4 regions of the Pseudoalteromonas sp. NEC-BIFX-2020_002 genome follow, and region 3 is predicted to be linked to each of the others. Evidence: predicted binding sites of a transcription regulator. Region 3 holds the regulator's gene; each other region holds the start of a gene.
What was found. Region 3 encodes ArgR, which controls arginine synthesis, uptake and breakdown. Its sites were predicted from a motif close to ANTGAATANNTATTCANT; they were not measured.
Positions count from the first base shown of each region.

Region 1: a site for ArgR is predicted at 2,550-2,567, ahead of HJP15_RS17265 (OadG family protein). Genes of this name have one in related genera too.
Region 2: a site for ArgR is predicted at 1,564-1,581, ahead of HJP15_RS09640 (arginase family protein). Genes of this name have one in related genera too.
Region 4: a site for ArgR is predicted at 2,578-2,595, ahead of gltB (glutamate synthase large subunit). Genes of this name have one in related genera too.

Region 1 covers NZ_JABEPJ010000018.1:21,369-25,591, reverse strand. Annotated here, with positions in the region: gene era (GTPase Era) at 1-149, shown strand, start outside; gene recO (DNA repair protein RecO) at 167-859, shown strand; gene pdxJ (pyridoxine 5'-phosphate synthase) at 896-1,627, shown strand; gene HJP15_RS17275 (hypothetical protein) at 1,690-1,881, opposite strand; gene HJP15_RS17270 (DUF1328 domain-containing protein) at 1,939-2,112, opposite strand; gene HJP15_RS17265 (OadG family protein) at 2,638-2,883, shown strand; gene oadA (sodium-extruding oxaloacetate decarboxylase subunit alpha) at 2,894-4,223, shown strand, end outside.
Region 2 covers NZ_JABEPJ010000007.1:52,662-56,884, forward strand. Annotated here, with positions in the region: gene HJP15_RS09635 (transporter substrate-binding domain-containing protein) at 1-309, opposite strand, end outside; gene HJP15_RS09640 (arginase family protein) at 433-1,542, opposite strand; gene udp (uridine phosphorylase) at 1,974-2,729, shown strand; gene cdd (cytidine deaminase) at 2,726-3,661, opposite strand; gene HJP15_RS09655 (hypothetical protein) at 3,711-4,088, opposite strand.
Region 3 covers NZ_JABEPJ010000008.1:19,280-23,502, reverse strand. Annotated here, with positions in the region: gene ispB (octaprenyl diphosphate synthase) at 1-503, shown strand, start outside; gene mdh (malate dehydrogenase) at 588-1,523, opposite strand; gene argR (transcriptional regulator ArgR) at 1,741-2,208, shown strand; gene HJP15_RS10515 (Dyp-type peroxidase) at 2,205-3,104, opposite strand; gene HJP15_RS10510 (ABC transporter ATP-binding protein) at 3,168-4,217, opposite strand; gene HJP15_RS10505 (ABC transporter permease) at 4,218-4,223, opposite strand, start outside.
Region 4 covers NZ_JABEPJ010000024.1:50,763-54,985, reverse strand. Annotated here, with positions in the region: gene gltB (glutamate synthase large subunit) at 1-2,474, opposite strand, end outside; gene HJP15_RS19735 (efflux RND transporter periplasmic adaptor subunit) at 3,322-4,223, shown strand, end outside.

The DNA.
Region 1 (4,223 bases), on a different contig from region 3:
AAAAGCTGAAAGTTATTGGCCGTGAAGCACGTAAAGATCTTGAAGAAATGCTCGATAACAAAGTATTTTTAGAGCTTTGGGTGAAAGTTAAATCAGGTTGGGCTGACGATGAGCGTGCACTTCGCAGCTTAGGTTACGGTGAAGATTAATCACTTAAGTTACCGTTATGGATAGCGACTTCTACACAGCATATTTATTACATCGGCGTCCTTTTAGTGACTCGCAAGTAATGCTTGATATGCTGGTAGAAGGCGTTGGACAACTACGAATGCTTGCTCGCATAAGTGGTCGCCAGTCAACCAAACATAAAGCGCAGCTGCAACCTTTCCAAGCATTACTCGTAAACTATACGGGTAAAAATGATCTTAAATACATTCAACGTTTCGAATTGCATGGTACGCAATCCCCTTTAGTAGGCGATCAGCTTTACTGCGGCTTCTACTTAAATGAGTTAACAAATCGGATTGTGCCAATCAATGAGCCCATTGATCATGCCTATGAGCTTTATCGAACTCACTTACAGCAGCTAAATAAGCACCCTAATTTGCAAGCTGTATTACGCTCTTATGAATTTCAGTTACTAGAGCTTTTGGGTTATGGCGTTGATTTTAGTTTTGATGCCGCAGGCGATCCAATCACCTCAAAACAAACGTATAGTTATTTTGCTGAATATGGCTTTGTTGCACAGGAAAATCATGGCAGTGGCTTTTTAGGGGCGCAATTAAATGCGATTGCTGCTCATGACTTTAGTGCGCCGGATGTGTTATATATGGCAAAACAATTAAGTCGTCATTTAATGAAACCCTTACTGGGTAAAAAACCATTAAAAAGTAGAGAGCTTTTTAAACCGCAATCTTAGTACGGTATTTTTAACCGTTATTTTACAGGTAAAAAAATGAAAGATATTCTTTTGGGTATAAACGTTGATCATATTGCTACTTTACGCCAAGCCCGCGGTACTAGTTACCCGGATCCAGCTCATGCGGCAAGTGTTGCGGAGCATGCTGGTGCTGATGGGATCACCATTCATTTGCGTGAAGATCGCCGTCATATTCAAGATCGTGACGTATATGTGATGGCTAAAACAATTCAAACGCGTATGAACCTTGAAATAGCTGTTACTGATGAAATGATTGATATTGCGTTGGATGTAAAACCGGCTTACGTTTGCTTAGTACCAGAGAAACGGGAAGAGTTAACTACCGAAGGTGGCTTAGATGTTGTGGGTAACTTAGATAAAATTAAAGCCGCAACTGCAAAGCTGAGTGATGCAGGAATTAAAGTTTCATTATTTATTGACGCAGATAAAGCGCAATTAGATGCCGCTAAAGCATGTAATGCTCCTTACGTTGAAATACATACTGGCGCTTATGCAGATGCGCAAACTGACGCAGAGATGGGCAAAGAGCTTGAACATATTCGACAAGGTGTGAAATATGCGGCAGGTTTAGGGCTAATCGTCAATGCAGGGCATGGCCTTCATTATCACAACGTGAAGCCGATTGCCGCGATGGAAGAGATTTACGAGTTAAATATTGGCCACGCAATTGTTGCGCGTGCAGCCATTGATGGTTTAGATAAAGCAGTACGTGACATGAAGCGACTAATGCTTGAAGCACGGGCTTAAAGTTTGAATTCAGTCTAATAAAAAAAACGACTCAAAAGAGTCGTTTTTTTAAACTTACTTTATTAGCAGTTTGTTTCTTCAGCATTTACACCTTCTTTTACTTTTTCACAGGCGTCTTCGACTTTGTTTTGTACATCGGTTACAGCTTCATCTATGCGCTCACCTGCTTCTTCTGCGTGATTGTCTTCACAACCCATAATAAAAAAACTAGCGAAAAGGGCGATAACGGCTGTTTTTACTGTTGTAGATTTCATAATGTAATTCCTTGTAAATAAATATAGTGGTAATACTGTTGCGTTACTTTGTCTCAGCTACTTGGGCACGTTGCCACGTAGTGCGCCTGATACAAGAGAGATAACTAACAATACTAAAAAGATAAAAAATATAATCTTAGCAATTCCTGCTGCGGCACCTGCGATGCCACCAAAACCTAACACTGCAGCAATAAGTGCAATAACTAAAAATGTAATTGTCCAGCGTAACATTGTTTTCTCCTTGGTTAATTTGTACATATTAGATAATGCCATTTACATGCCAATATTAAAGTCCTTTAAAATCAGCTATTTACTTTTTCATTCGTTATAGGGAACAGTTTCATAGGAAATATTTACACGCTTTATGTGTAACTTGTTCTTAAGTAAAAAAAGGAATGTAAAATCACCACACTATTGGTAAGACCAATTAATTTAAGTGGTTTTTAGAAAAGAAATATTATCAAATATAGAGACTGCATAAATAGGGATGGAGCTTTGCATTCTATAGCTTATAAGTTTTGGCTATATTCGCTATTTTTATCATCTATATCTTGAAAAATAATAGCGATTTGTCGGGTGTTAAATTTAATGTGGGTATGTTAGCTTTATATTAATTGGTTTTACCAATTTACAAAGTGTTGGAAATGGTTAATTACTTTGATATGATTGTTGCATAGTTATTTATATAAAGTGGTTTTTTACCTGCTTTTGTTGCTTTGTTAACTATCAGGTATTGAATATATAAAGGGGCAGAGTATGAATATAGGTGAGTTACTAGCGACAGCAGCAAATTTGATGGCAACAGGCATGGTGGGCGTTTTTGTTTTTCTTTCATTGTTGATTTCAGCAATTGTATTAATGTCTAAGGTGGCGAGTCGTTTTGAGCAACCTATAGATGTACCAGCTCGTGCGCCATCAATCAAAGCGCAAGGTGTGCCAGATGCACACATTGCCGCAATTAGTGCTGCCATCGCTCAGTACAAAAATAAACAAAAATTATAAGGGGTGACTTATGGCTAAATTAAAACTAACAGAACTGGTACTTCGTGATGCTCATCAATCATTATTAGCAACGCGTATGCGTTTAGATGACATGTTACCTATTGCTGAAAAACTTGATGATGCAGGTTATTGGTCGATCGAATCATGGGGCGGTGCAACATTTGATTCGTGTATTCGCTATTTAGGAGAAGATCCATGGGAGCGTATTCGCGCCCTTAAAAAAGCAATGCCGAATACAAAGCAACAAATGCTGTTACGTGGTCAAAATCTTTTAGGTTACCGTCATTATGCTGATGATGTGGTAGAAAAATTTGTTGAGCGTGCACATAAAAATGGTGTAGATGTCTTTCGTATTTTTGATGCAATGAATGACGTGCGTAATTTAGAAACGGCAATCAAAGCCGCAATCAAAGTTGGTGCCCATGCACAAGGTACAATTTCATACACAGTAAGCCCAGTCCATACACTGGAGATGTGGCTAACACTTGCAAAACAGCTTGAAGATCTTGGTTGTCATTCAATTTGTATCAAAGATATGGCAGGTTTACTTAAACCATATGATGCTGAAAAGTTGATTAAAGGTTTAAAAGAAACGGTTTCTATACCAATTGCAATGCAATGTCATGCAACAACAGGTTTAAGTACAGCAACCTATCAAAAAGCGATTGATGCTGGCATCGATATGCTTGATACCGCTATTTCCTCAATGAGTATGACTTATGGACACAGTGCAACAGAGACCATTGTTTCTATAGTTGAAGGAACTGAGCGCGATACTGAACTTGATTTGAATCAGCTCGAAGAGATTGCCGCTTACTTCCGTGATGTACGTAAAAAGTATGCTGCATTTGAAGGCAGTTTAAAAGGTGTTGATGGTCGTATATTATTAGCGCAAGTGCCTGGCGGCATGTTAACTAACATGGAAAATCAACTTAAAGAACAAGGCGCAGCAGATAAACTTGATCAAGTGTTGCTTGAAATACCACGCGTTCGTGAAGATTTAGGTTTCTTGCCTTTAGTGACACCTACCTCGCAAATTGTAGGCACACAAGCTGTTTTAAATGTACTGACAGGTGAGCGTTATAAAACAATCACTAAAGAAACGGCAGGTGTATTAAAAGGTGAGTACGGAGCAACACCAGCGCCAATGAATAAAGAGCTACAAGAGCGCGTGCTTGATGGTGCAGACGTTATTACTTGTCGTCCTGCTGATTTATTAAAACCAGAACTTGAGACGCTGCAAGCTGAGTTATTAAAAGAAGCACAAGAGCAAGGTTTAATACTTGCTGATGAGCAAATAGACGACGTGCTAACGTATGCATTATTTCCACAAATTGGTT
Region 2 (4,223 bases), on a different contig from region 3:
TTTTAATTCAGCTATTTCAGCGACCCAAAAAAGCTTGTTTTCTCGCTCTGATGAACGAACGACTGAGAAAATACATGTTTGGGGGTCTCTTAAGGCTGTATTAAATACGGTACTCCAATTATTAACTGAAAGTGTGTAATCAATCTTTGCTTGATCAAGTACTAAGCGTACTTTATCGGCAACATAACCCACTAAACGATCGTTTTCATCTAAGTATTGGGCAGGCGGGAAGTTTTCCGTAACTACATGTAATTTAGCTACGCATTGATTACTAATAATTATAAATAAAAAATAACACCATTTAGCCACTGTTGCCCCACAGATTTTTTTTATATCATTCTTTTATATAAGTTGAATATAGCGGCAAATTACGGGTATGTGAATAAAAACAGACCACAAAGGGTCTGTTTTTTAATGCGTACCGAATAAAACTTAACGATTCATTGCATTAATTAAAAATGCTGAGATTTTAGCACCTTCCCTAAGCGTTGTGTCTGAGCTTGATTGACCAACTAATGAACTGTCTGTAAATGGGGCAATCTCCATCATATCAGCACCTGTAATTGGAAATTCATCCGCCAGTGCGACTAAAATATCGAGGGCATGTTGTGGCGTTAAGCCATTGCCTTCTGGTGTGCCCGTCGCTGAAGCAAATTCTTCATCTAGCGCATCAATATCAAAACTAACATAAAGCTCATCAACGTTATCTGCTTTTAGCTGTGCAATCGCATCCGATGCAATTGCCTGCGCGCCACGTTCAATAATTTCATGTGCCCAATGCTGTTTAACACCAAACGTTGATTCCCAGTGTTCCTTTGGTTTACCACTTGAACGAATACCAAATTGGATAAGGTGATGCGGCGCTGGTAAAAATTCTAAAATATGCGTACACCATGAACCAAAACATAAATCAATGCCTAAACGTTCAACGAGTAAATCTGTGTGGGCATCAAAATGAATAATAGCGGTGCGTTTACCTTGCGCGCGTTTTGCTTTTAAATACGCTTTTGTTAACGGGTAACTAATTGAATGATCGCCACCGATGCCAAAAATTCCTTTATCAGTAAAGGTTGCGTAAAAGCTATCGCACACATCTTCAGTGATTGACAATGGGCTGACATAATATTCACTGCTTGGGTTATCGTATAATGCCTTTTGGCAGTTACTAATAGTCGTTTCATTTAGGTACTTATCATGCAATAAATGTGGGATCACACGCACATCACCTAAATCGAATGATTTAGCTTGAGGCTGCTGATCAATTAATGCTGAACGCAAAAACAATGGTCCCCAATTTGCTCCACGCAAAATCCCACCACCACAATCTGAACTAATTCCAAGCATAACTGCCTTATGCTCACTTTCTGGTAGATTAATTAACGAGTCACGCCATAGCACATCAACATTATCAGTTTGGCCATACAATTTATTACGCAGTGCTGCTTTTCTTTCTTGTGCTGTATTGACCGTAAATACACCATCACCCGGTGGACATAAACAGTGTTCAACTTTACTTTTAAATGTGTGCCATTGTGTGCTCATCACGATTCCTTACTTGGTATTTTTGCGTAGTTATGCAAAAGGCGCTGCAGAAAATAAATATAATAAAAGATTCATCTTGTTTTTGAATGGTCAAATTTAAGGCTGACTGTTTTTTATAGACCAAACAATAGAAATAATTAACCATTTATATAACAATATGTTATATAAATTTTCATACACCGGATAAATTAAAATTTAGTACTAATTAAGATAGATATAGTGTCTGCTAATACAAGTCAACAACCGCTGGTTTATCACAATATTGTTAAGTGCTTGAATATTCAAATGCACTGAATAAAGCATTATTTTATAAAACGGACATCCGTCCTGTACAGTGCTCGGTATTGTAGTAATTATGCTAAATTGACTATAACTCTGTAAGTTAACGTTACCACTTACGTTATCAACAAAAGTAATAATAAGGCCCCGTTATGGAAAAGGTATTTCACTTAGGACTCTCTCGCGATGATCTTCAAGGCGCAACATTAGCAATCGTTCCTGGCGATCCAGATCGCGCAGCACGTATTTCAACGTTCCTTGAAAACCCCACATGCCTTGCTCAAACTCGTGAGTTCCATGTTTATTTAGGGCAATTAAATGGCCATTCAGTGGTAATTTGTTCCACAGGTATTGGTGGACCTTCAACATCTATTGCAGTTGAAGAACTGGCCCAACTAGGTGTAGGTACATTCTTGCGTATAGGAACAACTGGCGCGATCCAACCACATATAAATGAAGGGGACATATTAATTAGCCAAGCATCTGTGCGTTTAGATGGTGCCAGTCAACACTTTGCTCCTCTTAGCTACCCTGCTGTATCTGATTTTTTTGCAACTCAAGCAATGGTTAATGCCTGTGGCAATTTAGGGATTGATTTTCACATTGGTATTACAGCATCAAGCGATACCTTTTACCCAGGCCAAGAACGTTACGATACGTATTCTGGTTATGTGCCAAAAGCATTTCAAGGTAGTTGTGAAGAATGGCAAAAACTAGGTGTAATGAATTATGAAATGGAATCAGCAACCTTATTTACTATGTGTGCAGCACTTGGTTTAAAAGCGGCTTGTGTAGCTGGTGTATTAGTGAACCGTACTCGCCAGGAAATACCAAATGTTGATCACGGCGAAATCGAGAAGAAATCAGTCGCCGTGGTTATCGAGGCTGCAAAAATACTTCTTGCTTAACAGGTCTTTATAAGCGCTAAACTATATGCGATCAACGCTGGTAAGTTACTATAACTTGCCAGTACTGATTCACTTACGTGTAACTGATTTTCCACTCCCTTAGTTTGTAGCAACTCAATACTTTTCACTGTTGTGTCATTCATACTTAAGCCCGCTAAATGCAACTGGCTAATTGCACTTTGTAGTGGTGCTAAACTTGGGCTATAGGCTGCATTTTCAGCATAACAGCCATAGAAGCAGCCATTATCAAACGTTGTAATTTTCACAGCGCAGTAATTAGCCGTATAAGGGACATAAGCTGTTAAAGCAAGCTTAGTAAGCGCAGTATCAATATCAGCGTTAGCCTCAAAAGTCTGCGTTTGTGGAGCTGGATTAAATAGGCTGTAATTATTACCTAAATCTTTTGGACCAAATGCATGTGGTAATAATTGGTTTAATTTAAATTGCTGATCAGGTAACAAAATATCAAATTTTTCTGCATCGGCAAGCTCATTCATAAACTGACGACAATAGCCACAAGGTGCATCACTTATTGCTATTTGCACAATTGTTTGTGCACCTTTAAGCCATGCGTTGTTTATCGCCGATTGCTCGGCATGTACCACCAAGCTCAATGGTTGTTTGGCGAATTCAACATTAGCACCAAAGTAAAAATTTATAGCATCATCACAATCAATACCAACAACAACAGCACCAACCAAAAAGTGAGAAATCGGTGCTACAGCAAACAATGAGGCTACCGGCAAACATGCACGTAAAAGCTCATCATGTGTAATTGTATATTGAGCGCAAAGCGCTTTAATGTCAGCAGCAAACAGCAATCCATGCTGTGTTTTAACTTGATTGAACAATGCTGTGCGCTGCGATTCATCAAATGAAAATGTGGTTTTATTTAATGAATCTTTTAATACAGAAGACGTTGATGCAGTCATAAACAATTTATTCTTATTTAATGGCTACACAGTGTAAAATGTTACAGGCCTAATTGCTAGGCTGATTTTCAAGCCAGTGCTTTGCACTACGAAAACACTCAAAATTCTCAGCCGTTATTTCAAAACGTTTCGCTTTTTGCAAAAATAAATCATGCATAAAACCATCAAAACTAACAATGCGAGCTATAAAACAGTGTTTAAGCCAGCTCGAAATCGCAGGCATAATGCTAAGTAAGTCACTTGCAGGAAAATCGTGTTTTAATTCAGATACATCTACCAATAATTTATTACATTTATAGATGCCAATATATTGTTCAGCTATTTGATAAAAAGTAATCACATCCTGTGCATTTGCAGTCCCTCGTAATGTCATCATTATTAATGATGTCGACGCATCATAAGTAATACAAGTAGAAACATTAGACATTAAACGGCTCTGTCAGTTAAGTAAAAGAGAATAAGATAAACTCTCATTCAAGGAGGTGAGTCATTGTAGTTTTTTCTTCGCCGCCGTCAATCATTATCATCCTAACTGGTCAGTCCATCCGACAGAAACAGATTA
Region 3 (4,223 bases):
ACACCACTGAAGACAGTTATATGCAGGTTATTTACTCTAAGACAGCTAAGTTATTCGAAGCTGCTACAGGGCTTGCTGCAGTCATTACTGAACAAAATGAAAAAACACTTAAAGCACTCAATTTATACGGGATGCATTTAGGTACTGCTTTTCAATTGGTTGATGATGTACTTGATTACAATGCAGATGCAGATCAGTTAGGTAAAAACATTGGTGATGATTTAGCTGAAGGTAAACCAACCCTGCCACTTATCTATGCTATGCAACAAGGTAATGCTGAACAGGTTCAGCTAATTCGTGATGCAATTGAGCACAGTAATGGTATGGAGCACTTAGACGCAATACTCAATACGCTAAATGAAACAAATGCACTCGAGTTCACCATGAATAAAGCAAACGAAGAAGCAGATAAAGCCATTGCTTGTTTATCTGTGTTAGCTGATTCGCCTTATAAAGAAGCCTTAGTTAGCCTAGCCCGTATTGCTGTTGATCGTAGTCACTAAAATTAACAATTTGATTTCGAGCACAAAAAAGCCTGCAATTGCAGGCTTTTTTATTACCGCCAACAGCTGGCGATATAAGCAAGGTTAAGCGTTGATGAAATCAACACCTTCTTGGATGTCTTTTTTCAGCGTATCAAGCATATCGTTTTTAGCTTGTAACTCAAACGCGCTTAGTTCGCCGTAAGAAAGAATCTCTTCTACGCCATTTTTACCTAAACGTACTGGATGAGCGAAGTATTCTGCATCGCCATTTTCAACTGCAACGTATGCATAATCTACAACGTCTTCACCTTGTAGGCCTTTAACTAAAGACATACAAAAACGTGCTGCAGCAGCACCCATTGATAATGTAGCAGAACCACCGCCAGCTTTAGCATTTACTACTTCAGTACCTGCATTTTGGATACGTGGAGTAAGTGCTGCAACTTCTTCATCAGTAAAGCTAACACCTTCAACTTGAGATAAAAGAGGAAGAATAGTTGTGCCTGAGTGACCACCAATTACTGGTACTTTCACAGTTGCAACATCAACACCTTTAAGCTCAGCTACGAACGCTTCAGAACGGATCACATCTAAAGTAGTGATACCGAAAACACGCTTAGCATCGTAAGTACCTGCTTTTTTGAAAACTTCAGCAACAATTGGCACAGTGCCATTTACTGGGTTTGTAATAATACCCACAAGTGCAGTAGGACAATTAGCAACGATACCTTCTGCTAATGTTTTGATGATACCCGCATTTACGTTGAATAAATCAGCACGGTCCATACCAGGCTTACGTGGCATACCCGCAGGGATAAGCACGATATCACAACCCGTTAACGCTTGGTCAAGTGCGTCAGCACCAAAACCAGCAACTTTAACATCTGTTGGGATGTGAGAAAGGTCAACAGCAACACCAGGAACAACTGGAGCAACATCATAAAGTGATAATTCAGAACCAGCTGGTAAACCTGTTTTTAATAATAAAGACAACGCTTGGCCGATACCGCCTGCAGCACCTAATACAGCAACTTTCATTGGAATTCTCCGTAATTTGAGATAGGGAAATATTTGTGGCTCTAAAGATAATGAAATTAATGCCTAAAGACAAATTTATCCTGCTTATTTTGCATATAATTTCGACCATAGTTGTAAACTTTCTTGTTTACAAAGCGCATACGACAAACAACTACTGCATAAATATTCATTTTTGTGTAGAATTTAGCTCATCAAATAACAAGAGCAGAACAGCAACATGCAACCACATGATAAACAAGAAGCACTGGTGAAAGCCTTTAAATCACTTTTAAAAGAAGAGAATTTTGGTTCTCAAGGCGAAATCGTAGACGCTCTAAAAGAGCAAGGTTTTGATAATATCAGCCAGAGTAAAGTATCGCGCATGTTGAGTAAATTTGGCGCCGTACGCACACGTAATGCAAAACAAGAGATGGTATATTGCCTACCCGCTGAAATGGGTGTACCTACAGCAAAAAGCCCATTGCGCCAATTAGTGATTGATATTATGCATAATGAGATGATGATCATTATTCGCACCAGCCCAGGTGCTGCACAATTAATTGCTCGCTTACTCGATTCATTAGGTAAAGCAGATGGTGTTTTGGGTACAATTGCCGGAGACGACACTATTTTTATTGCCCCAGCTAAAATTTCAGAAATTGATGTAACCCTTGAGCGTGTTCGTCTTTTATTTGATACGGTTTAAAGCTGCTTTAAAAAGTTAATTGACGGGGCAAAGAATGCCGACCCCATATCAGCTTGTGTAAAATCAAGCCAATGGTCATAGCATTCGCCCTGCCCTAAACGGCTACGTAACACCTGCTCGAACACCGAGCCAAATGCGCCGCAGCTTATTGCTAATACACCTTGCTCATTTACATCACCGTAAGGCATGCTTTGATTGAGAAGCAACGCTTGACCTTGCTCGTCTTTAAGTTCAGTTCGTACTGCATGACTGGTTTCTAACGGTGGTATGATCAGCGTGTTATCTAATCGCGTACGCCCCATTATTTGCTCTTGCTCATGTAATGATAGATGCTGCCATACACTCAAATCATGCTTATAACGCTGCACATGGATATAACTACCTTGATCTTCAAAGTGCCCCGGCCTGCTAACTAAAGCCGTGATTCGCTTTTGACGACCATGGGGGGTATCCCCCCCGAGTATAAAACCATTAAAGTCGCGCCCATCTAAAAAGCGAAAATTACGTACTTGCTCAACAAGCTCAACATCAGGGGCAAACAATTTAAGTATTTGTAATGCGAACAAATGGTTTACGTCTTCTCTATCTGAACGAATTTGTACAAATAAATCGAACGGCTGTGCCCCCATAACATGATCATTATGCGTAATATTAGGAAAGCTTTGTAGTTGGCTTGGAATGAACTCAGGTAAAACATGTGGCCAATACTGCGCGCCTACAGCTACAAGGCTTGAGAGCATAGATTCTGAAAATTGATCAGCGAACTCGTCTTGAATCACACTGACTCGCTTTAATTTTTTACGCAATGACTCGTCATGACCATCAAATACATTAAAAAATAAATGCAAACCGTGTAGGTTTGCCTCAGCACAAATCCCCGATTGCGCTTGCGCCATGGTATTTCCTTAACTCAAAGTCTCATACACGGCGCTTTTGCTTTAAAATAAAAAGTCACTACTCTAACTAGCGAAAAAGTTTACCGTGTGCGGTTTTATTTTTATTGTAACCTGATCATTCTCTTTAAATGACTGGTCTAATTGAGCTGCAACTTCTATTTCTTGCTGTGCAATCATTACTTTATAAACATAATGGGAGCCAATAAAGCGACTATTGATAATAGTTACTGTATTAATACCCTCCTCACCTATTGAAACCGCGGTTAATAAAAGGTGATGTGGGCGAATATATATCTGACCTAGTTGAGCCTGAGAACCTCGTGCAGCAAATGATTCAACACGCCCGTATGCAGTATTATATTCAGTTGCCGTTAATGCTTCTGCGTCCAAGTATATGCCTTGACCTAGAAACTCTGCAACCACCTTTGAACTCGGAGAGCTAAAAAGTTGCTCAGCGGTGCCCTGTTGAGCAATTTTTCCGCGATGCATCACCGCCAAAGTGTCAGAGAATGCAAATGCTTCCTCTTTTGAGTGTGTAACAAATACTGCAGACACGCGCTGCGCTTTAATAATACGACGGATATCAGCAATTAATTCAAATCGTACTTGGGTATCAATATTTGAAAATGGTTCATCTAATAATAATAAACTAGGTTTATAAGCGAGTGCCCTCGCAATCGCGACTCGCTGCTGCTGGCCGCCAGACAATTGGTGTGGAAAACGTTTAGCACAACCAATTAAATGCACCAATTCAAGCATTTCATCAACACGTTGCTGCTTTTGTGCTTTTGGCATTTTAGCTAACCCAAATGCAATATTATCAGCCACTGTTAAATGTGGGAACAATGCATAATCTTGAAACATCATACCGATATTACGATACTCTGGCGCCAAAAATAACTGCTCATCACTTACCAACTTACCATCAATAAAGACTTTACCTTGCTTGGCTTCTATTAACCCTGCTATTGCTTTTAATGTCGTGGTCTTTCCACAACCACTTGCACCAAGCAAACAAACGATCTCATCTTTGGCGACAGTTAAATCTAGATTTTCAATCACTGCGGTGCCGTTATACTGATACGATAAATTATCTAAGACTAAACTGCTCATTTAACT
Region 4 (4,223 bases), on a different contig from region 3:
GGGCGTTTATTCACTAAATCAGCGTACACGCTGTAATCAGTGTATTCACCTGAGCGCACTGCTTTTTGCAGCGTTTGAATTACATCAGGGTTGTACGCGTGGTACTCACCACCATGAACATATTTTAATAAGCCGCCGTGGCTTAATAATTTACGTTTGCTCATTGCTAAGGTATGCAGTTTGCGTTGGTCATCGTCAAAGTCAGTAAAGCAGGCACCTTTAATACGACTTGCTACACCGTGGAAACACGTCTCAACAATACTGTCTGATAAGCCTACTGCTTCAAATAACATTGAACAACGATACGATGCCACGGTACTAATACCCATTTTTGACATGATCTTGTACAGGCCTTTGTTGATCGCATTACGATACGCCAAAGTAACCTGACAATAGCTTTTATTAATCACTTTATTGTCGCTCATCGCAACCAGTGATTCATACGCTAAGTATGGGTAAATAGCCGTTGCACCAAAACCAAGTAATACCGCAAACTGATGTGCGTCGCGCACACTGCCGGTTTCAATAATGATGTTTGATTCACAACGTAAATTGTTATCAACAAGACGCTTTTGCACCGCACCAACCGCCATAGCCGCAGGAATTGGTAATTGATTCTCATCAAAATTACGGTCACTTAAAAACAACATGACACAGCCAGCAGCCGCTTTTTCTTGTGCTTCATCACAAATACGAACTACCGCATCGCCCAGATTTTCATCTTTGTTGTAGGTAATGTCTATTTTGCAATAACTGTAGTGCGCTTGATCGGCGCTGAGTAATTGTTGCATGTCTGCATACATCAAAATAGGTGTATCAAACTGCAATCGCTTAGCGTGACCTGTGGTCTCATTAAATACGTTTTGCTCACTACCGATGCACGTTGCCAACGACATTACGTGATTTTCACGCAGTGGATCAATTGGTGGATTTGTAACTTGTGCAAACTTCTGGCGGAAGTAATCAAATAAAGAACGGTTACCTTCAGAGAGCACTGCAAATGGCGTGTCGTCCCCCATAGAACCCGTTGCTTCTTGACCAATTTCACCCATCACGCGAATAACGCTATCAAGCTCTTCATTGGTGTAGCCAAACATTTTTTGATATTTGGCCAAGGTTTCGTCATCAAATGAACGATTTCCTGCATCTTGTTCTGATAATTGCTCAAACGGGGTTAAACGCTTAACGTTTTCTTCAAGCCAAGCTTTGTATGGATGGCGAGATTTTAAATCCTGATCAATTTCATCAGAATGCCAAATTTTCCCCTGCTGAGTATCTATTACGAGTAACTCACCTGGACCGACTCGGCCTTTCTCAACCACTTCATCGGCGGTGTAATCCCAAATACCCACTTCAGAGGCAAGTGTGATAAAACCATCTTGGGTGATCACATAACGCGCAGGGCGCAGACCATTACGATCCAAGTTACACGCAGCAAAACGACCATCAGACATTACAATACCCGCTGGGCCATCCCATGGTTCCATGTGCATTGAGTTAAAGTCATAAAATGCCCGTAAGTCATCATCCATTGCACGGTTTTTTTGCCATGCCGGTGGCACAAGCATACGCATAGCACGGAACAAATCCATGCCGCCCGCTAAAAACAGCTCAAGCATGTTATCTAAGCTTGATGAATCTGAACCCGTTTCGTTTACAAACGGTGCTGCTGATTGTAAATCTGGGATCAGTGGCGATGAGAACTTATATGAACGTGCACGTGCCCATTGGCGGTTACCTTGAATGGTATTAATTTCACCATTGTGCGCTAAATAGCGAAATGGCTGTGCTAATGGCCAACGTGGCTGTGTATTTGTTGAAAAACGTTGGTGAAAAACACAAATCGCACTAGTCATGCGAATATCTGCCAAATCTAAATAAAAATTAGGCAAATCCACCGGCATCATTAGGCCTTTGTAGATAGTCACTAAGCCTGACAAGCTGGCAATATAAAAACCGTCGTCTTCGCTTAAACGCTTTTCAGCACGACGACGCGCAACATACAAACGGCGCTCTAAATCTTTAGGACGCCAACCTTCTGGTGCACTTACAAAGATTTGCTCAAACTTTGGTAGCTGCTTGATTGCAATAGGCCCTAAGCATGACTCATCAGTTGGTACTACACGCCAACCTTGAATATTGAGGGTTTCTTTTTCGAGTTCTTCACTCAATATATCTTTAGCAGCTTGCGCAAGTACTGGATCTGAATTTAGGAAAATCATACCTACAGCATAATTTTTACCCAGGTGCCAATTTTTTTCAGCGGCAATAGCGCGGAAGAAACTGTCTGGTTTTTGTAATAATAAACCACAGCCATCGCCTGTTTTACCGTCGGCTGATATACCACCACGGTGTTCCATACGGTCTAAACCCGTGATCGCTGTACGAATTAAGCGATGACTTGCCTGACCATTAACTTGGGCTATTAAGCCAAAGCCACAATTATCTTTTTCTAATTTTGAGTCGTATAACATAGACCCCTCCCCTTGCTACAACAGCTAGCTATGAATGACCTTCTCGACGGTTTGCTAGCAGACAGTCAAAACTATCGCCAATTGTACATTGAGTCAATAGTGCTTTGAATACATATTCACATTCTTGAATATTTCTCACCACAACACAATCTTTTTATTTCATGCCTTTTTTTAACATTTAGCGATATTTTGGTCATTATTTTTTTATGACACTGGTGTCATAATTAACAAGTTGTAAAATCACAAAATAAAAACAGTACAGTTTACGTAAACGTAAACCTCATTAAAAGTGAATAAATATTCACTAATCCATTCACCGATATATTTGCTTTAGCCTAAATAGTTGTCATTTAATTTGCACACTTGAGCAGCGTTACTCGTACCTGTAGAGCGCTGGCTCTAATCTAGACGCAAATTGTTATATATAAAAGGCAGCTAACTAATGCATAAAAATAATAAAATGTAGCTTTACTGCATAATTAATACTGATTGACCCTGCAAGTTTAAGAATTTAACCGCGCCCCTCTTTACCTCAACGCAAAGCATACATGTCCGCAGCGGACACTTTAACTGTCCGCGGACAGTTAAAAAATACAAAATAAAAATAATAAACAATAAAATCAAACACCTAAATATTGGCATGCTTTTCGGATAATAAACTTATGATAGTTAATGGACAGCACCATGTTTATTTTAAGCATTTTTTTAGTTTCGCCAGTTACCATGATTTTAGTTGCATACATGATCACTGTTTTTGAAAAATCACATGCCTAGCCATTCACTCGTGGCTTTGCCTTTAAAGCAAGCAACCCAATTTAGTTATGCTGATTTTAAGTAAGGGATAAAAATGATCAAAGATACCAGCGCACAAGATGTAAGCGTAAAACCTACAACTAACTATAAGAAGCCGTTGATCATTGTTTTGACTCTGCTGTTATTTATTGTTTTGTGTAGCCAAGTTTTTATTGCACAGACCTCTGCAAGCGTGTCTGTAGAACTTAAACGCGTAAATACAGCAACTGTGATTATTGATACGTTAATAAGAGACGTAGCCGCAAGTGGCAAAATAGTTGCTGCAAATGCGCCTCAGGTATACAGCCCTGAACGTGGTTTTGTAGATTTGAAAGTTAAAGCAGGTGATAAAGTACAACTAGGTGATGTTATAGCCACGTTAGAAAGCCCCGAATTAACTAACGAATTAAAACAACAACAATCTGTTTTGCAACGCTTACATGGAGAGCAACAACGCAAGCACTTAGAAGCCCGTCGTCAAACACTCAGCCTAAGTAAAACACTCGATATGGCTCAAGTTGAGCTCAATGCAGCGGATAGAGAAAATCGTCGCGCCCAACTTTCAATTGAAAAAAACCTTATCAGTCAAATTGATTTAGAAAAAGCGGTTGATGAGTTAGCGCGTGCAAAATTAACATTTAAACATGCACAACAAGAAGCTTTACTTGCTAAAGACACCCTTGCCTTTGAGCTACAAGCAGCACAAAGTGATGTTAACCGCCAACAGCTAGTCGTTGATGATTTAACGCGTAAAGTTAATAACTTATCTATTCAAGCATCGGTTACCGGTATTGTCGGGAATTTATTAGTGCAAGAGAAATCAGCCGTTATACAAAGCCAGGCACTGATGACTTTAGTTGATTTAAGTAATTTTGAAGCTCAACTACAAGTACCTGAAAGTTACGCCAACGAGCTGGGTTTAGGGATGCAAGTTGAATTAAAGCTCGGCGCTAGAAC